Regions from separate parts of the Allobosea sp. FBZP-16 genome, predicted to be linked through region 2. Evidence: predicted binding sites of a transcription regulator. Region 2 holds the regulator's gene; the other holds the start of a gene.
The links. The regulator LexA, encoded in region 2, represses DNA repair genes until DNA is damaged. The targets are predictions, from matches to a motif close to TGTTCNNNNTGTGTTCNG.

Region 1: CXY91_RS02245 (PA0069 family radical SAM protein) is a predicted target of LexA. The motif match lies at 923-940, and genes of this name have one in related genera.

What each region holds. Positions count from the first base shown of each region.
Region 1 is NZ_LNCQ01000009.1:18,472-20,670, reverse strand. It holds gene CXY91_RS02245 (PA0069 family radical SAM protein) at 1-877, opposite strand, end outside; gene CXY91_RS02240 (glycosyltransferase family A protein) at 995-1,483, shown strand; gene ypfJ (KPN_02809 family neutral zinc metallopeptidase) at 1,487-2,199, opposite strand, start outside.
Region 2 is NZ_LNCQ01000022.1:576,135-578,333, forward strand. It holds gene CXY91_RS09015 (molybdopterin molybdotransferase MoeA) at 1-86, shown strand, start outside; gene lexA (transcriptional repressor LexA) at 420-1,157, shown strand; gene CXY91_RS09025 (ComEC/Rec2 family competence protein) at 1,151-2,199, opposite strand, start outside.

The sequences.
Region 1 (2,199 bases), on a different contig from region 2:
CGCCGGCTGCTTTCGCTGCATCGAGGATGCGCTCGATCTCGTGCTCGTTGATCGCCGGCACGATCGGCGCGACCAGCACCGTCACCGGAATGCCGGCCTCCGAGAGCTTTCGGATCGTCTCGATGCGCTTGGCAGGGGCGGCGGCACGCGGCTCCATGTTGCGGGCGAGCTTGGGATCGAGCGTCGTCACCGAGAGCGCGACCTTGACCAGCCCCTTCGCCGCCATCGGCGCGAGGATATCGATGTCGCGCTGCACCAGCGCCGATTTGGTGACGATGCCGACCGGGTGGTTGAACTTCGCGAGCACCTCCAGGATCGCGCGCATGATCCTGAGTTTCTTCTCGATCGGCTGGTAGGCGTCGGTATTGGTGCCGATTGCGATGGTGCGCGGCTGGTAGCTTGGCGAGGACAGCTCATTCTCAAGCAGCAGCGCCGCATCGGGCTTTGCGGTCAGCTTGCTCTCGAAGTCGAGCCCGGGCGAGAGGCCGAGATAGGCATGGCTCGGCCGCGCGAAGCAATAGACGCAGCCATGCTCGCAGCCGCGATAAGGGTTGATCGAGCGATCGAAGGAGATATCGGGGGAGTCGTTCCTGGTAATGATGGTCCGAGGCTTCTCGACCGAGACCTCGGTCTTGAAAGCCGGCAGCTCGCCGAGCGTCCCCCAGCCGTCATCCTCGCTGATGCGCTGCTCGGCCTCGTAGCGCCCGCCGGGGTTGATCGTCGCGCCGCGCCCGCGCCGCCTGTCAGGGTCGATCTGGCTGCCGATATGGATCAGCGGGTCGACCGGCGTGAGCCGAAGTGGTGCCGAGACCGTGTCCGGTTCGACATCGCGGCGCTTGAGTGGTTGCGTCCTGGCTGAGGGTCTGGCCTGCAGCATGGCTTCGTCTCCTCGGCGGAATCGGTGGTTCCGAGACCAAGGAATGTGAACATATCAGGAACAAAAGGCAAGTGACAGGATTGCGACATGTTGCAGTGCGGCATAAGCTGATAGCCTATGATCACTGCCGTCATCCGGGCCAATCGTGACGCAAGGGCGCTTGCCGCAACCTTGTCGGTGCTGATCCCCGCGGTTGCGAAAGGTGTGATCGGCCATGCCGTGGTGGTCGACGATGGCGATGACGCCGCGATCGCGCGACTCGCGGACGAGACCGGGGCGAGCTATGTCAGGGCCACGGCTGGCGAGGCCTGGTCCTCGGGTGTCGCGCAGGCGCGCGGCGACTGGGTGATCCTGCTCGAGGCGGGCGACCTGCCCGAGCCGCAATGGACGCCAAGCATCGAGCGGCATCTGTTGACCGCAGCGGCCCGGCCGGCGCTGATGCCGCTGCGCGGCATGGCGGCGGCGCTGCGCGAATGGGGCGCGGTCTCGCTGCGCTCGCGCGGCGTCAGGGCGGGGCTGCTCGCGCCGAAGACGCAGATCCTCTCCGGCAAGCTGGCGCGGGCGCCACGCCGGCTTACTGTCCGCCGCGATCGCGCCGAACTCTGAGGCTCAGAGCTGGTTGGTGCGGAAGGTGTCGCAGCTCTGCATGGAGCCCGACTTGAAGCCGGTGTTGAACCACCGAGTGCGCTGCGCCGACGAGCCGTGCGTGAAGGAATCCGGCACGACCACGCCGCGGCCTTGCTGCTGCAGCTTGTCGTCGCCGATCGCCGAAGCTGTTCGCATCGCCTCGTCGATGTCGCCGGCCTCGATCCGGTCCATCGCCTGGAGGTTGTAGGCCCAGACGCCGGCGAAGCAGTCCGCCTGCAATTCGACGCGCACCGAGAGCAGGTTCGATTCGCGCTCCGAGAGCCGCTGGCGCAGCTCGTTCACCTTGGGCAGGATGCCGAGCAGGTTCTGGATATGATGGCCGATCTCGTGGCCGATGACATAGGCATAGGCGAAGTCGCCGCCGCCGCCGAGCTTGCGCTGCATCTCCTGGAAGAAGGAGAGGTCGAGATAGACCCGCTGGTCGTTGGGGCAATAGAACGGCCCCATCGCCGACTGGGCCGTGCCGCAGCCGGAGCGATCGACGCCGCTGAACAGCACCAGCTTGGGCGGTACGTATTTCCGGTTGGCCTGCTGCGGCAGCACCTTCGTCCAGATATCCTCGTTCTGCGCCAGCACGGCCGAGATGAACTTGCCCATCTCGTCCTGCGGCGGGCCGGCCGATTTGCGCTGCTCCTGTGTCGGCGCGCTGCGCCCGCCGATGCCGCCGATCATCT
Region 2 (2,199 bases):
CGCGGGCCGAGGCGCTGGTGATCCGCCCGGCTTTCGCCGAGCCTGCCAAGGCCGGCGATCCCTGCCGCATCATCCGGCTGCGCTAGAGCATTTTCGAGCGAAGTGGACACCGGTTCGCGTGAAGAAAATGCGATAAAGCGAAGACCTAAAGCAATTCCGCGGTTCGGAGAATTGCGGAGTTGCTTTAGTCAACTCTCCCGCTCTCAGGTTGTCATCCCGGACAAGCCGCGCAGCGGCGCCGATCCGGGATCCATTCCGGAACCTCTTTCGGGATCCCGGTCTCCATGCAGTCGCCCGGGACGGCATGTCTCAAATAGGATCAGTTCTCATCACAGCGCTCCCCTTGCGGAACACAAGGCGAACGCGTATGGTGTTCGTGCTTTGTTTCGATTCTAGCCCGAGAGGCGAGCGGCGCGACCATGCTGACACGCAAACAGTTTGAACTGCTTCGCTTCATCCAGGAGCGCCTGCGGGAATCCGGCGTGCCGCCCTCCTTCGACGAGATGAAGGATGCGCTCGATCTGCGTTCCAAATCCGGCATCCACCGGCTGATCATGGCGCTGGAGGAGCGCGGCTTCATTCGCCGGCTTCCGAACCGGGCACGTGCGCTCGAAGTCATCAAGATGCCGGACGGCATCGGCGGGCCGCAGGCACAGCGCGGCCGCTTCAGCCCCTCCGTTGTCCAGGGCGGCCTCGGCCAGACCCCGCCTCCCCCGACGCCGGCAGCCAATCTGACGAAGCCGCGACCACCGGCTGCCGAGGAAAGCGGGCGCTCGACCGTCTCGATCCCGGTCATGGGCCGCATCGCCGCCGGCACGCCGATCTCGGCGATCCAGGACCGCAGCCACAGCGTCACGATGCCAGCCGACATGCTCGGCGGCGGCGAGCATTACGCCCTGGAAGTCCGCGGCGATTCGATGATCGAGGCCGGCATCCTCGACGGCGACACCGTCGTCATCCGTAAGCAGGATACCGCCAATACCGGCGACATCATCGTTGCCCTGATCGACGACGAGGAAGCGACGCTGAAGCGGTTGCGCAAGCGCGGCTCCTCGATCGCGCTCGAAGCCGCCAACCCGGCCTATGAGACGCGCGTGCTGGGGCCCGACCGGGTCAAGATCCAGGGCCGGCTCGTCAACCTGATGCGGCGCTACTGAAGCGCCTCGGCGTCCTCTGCCGGCTCCGCAGTTGCGGCTGCAGTCGCCGGAGCAAGCGCTGGTTCTGACGCCGGCTTCGGTTCCGGTCGTGCCCGGGTCCAGGGGCGCAGGCGCGTGACCTCGTCGGCCGTATAGGCGCGCCAGCCGCCGCGGGCCGCGTGATACGCCGTCGCGCCATCACGGATGAGGGCACTGCGATCGATCAGGCGGGCTGCGCAAGGTGCTGTCCAGTAGAGCGACGTCACCACGAGATCGGCGCGCAGGCAGTCCTCGACCAAGGCGATCCGGTCGCGCGTATAGGCTACCGAGCGGCCATCCGGGAGGCGGATGACGCAGCCACGCGGATCGCAAGCGGCGCCATTACGCAGCGCCGCATCGTCGGGCGCACGCGAATCGCCGTCGGCATGCAGCCATTGCGTCAGCACGAAGCGGCTCGGCTTGCCGGCCAGCACCATCTTGCCCTCCGGCCCCCTCACCAGCACACCCGAGCCGTCTCGCTCGATCAGGATGTCGGGCCGCGACGGGGCCGAGGCCAGCGCCAGCCCGCCGACCAAGGGCAGCGCGGCAAGGAAGCGCAGCGCCGTCGTCCATAAGGTCAGCCAGAGCAACGACAGCGAGAACAGGATCAGCGCGGTCGAGCCGAAAGCGGGCAGCGCCACGGTCGAGCGGTCGATGCCGGCGACCCAATGGGCGAGCTGGAGTACATATCCGGAGGCCCAGCCCATCAGCGCCCAGGCCGGCCAGTCGAGTCCGAACGGATAGGCAAGCACGCCGAAGACCGCGGCCGGCATCACGATCAGCGAGACGAAGGGCAGCGCCAGCGCGTTGCCGAGCAGGCCGAACGGGTTGAAGGTCTGGAAATGGTAGACGCCATAGGGCGCCGTCGCCGCGGTCACGACCATGGTGGTGGTCAGGATTCCCACGGCCGAGAGCCAGAGCGGGCGCAGCGGCCAGGGCCATGCGGCGGCCGCGGCATCGGGCGCCCGCTCCTGCCAGCGCTCGGCGAAGGCGATCAGCGCCGCGACCGCTCCGAACGACATCT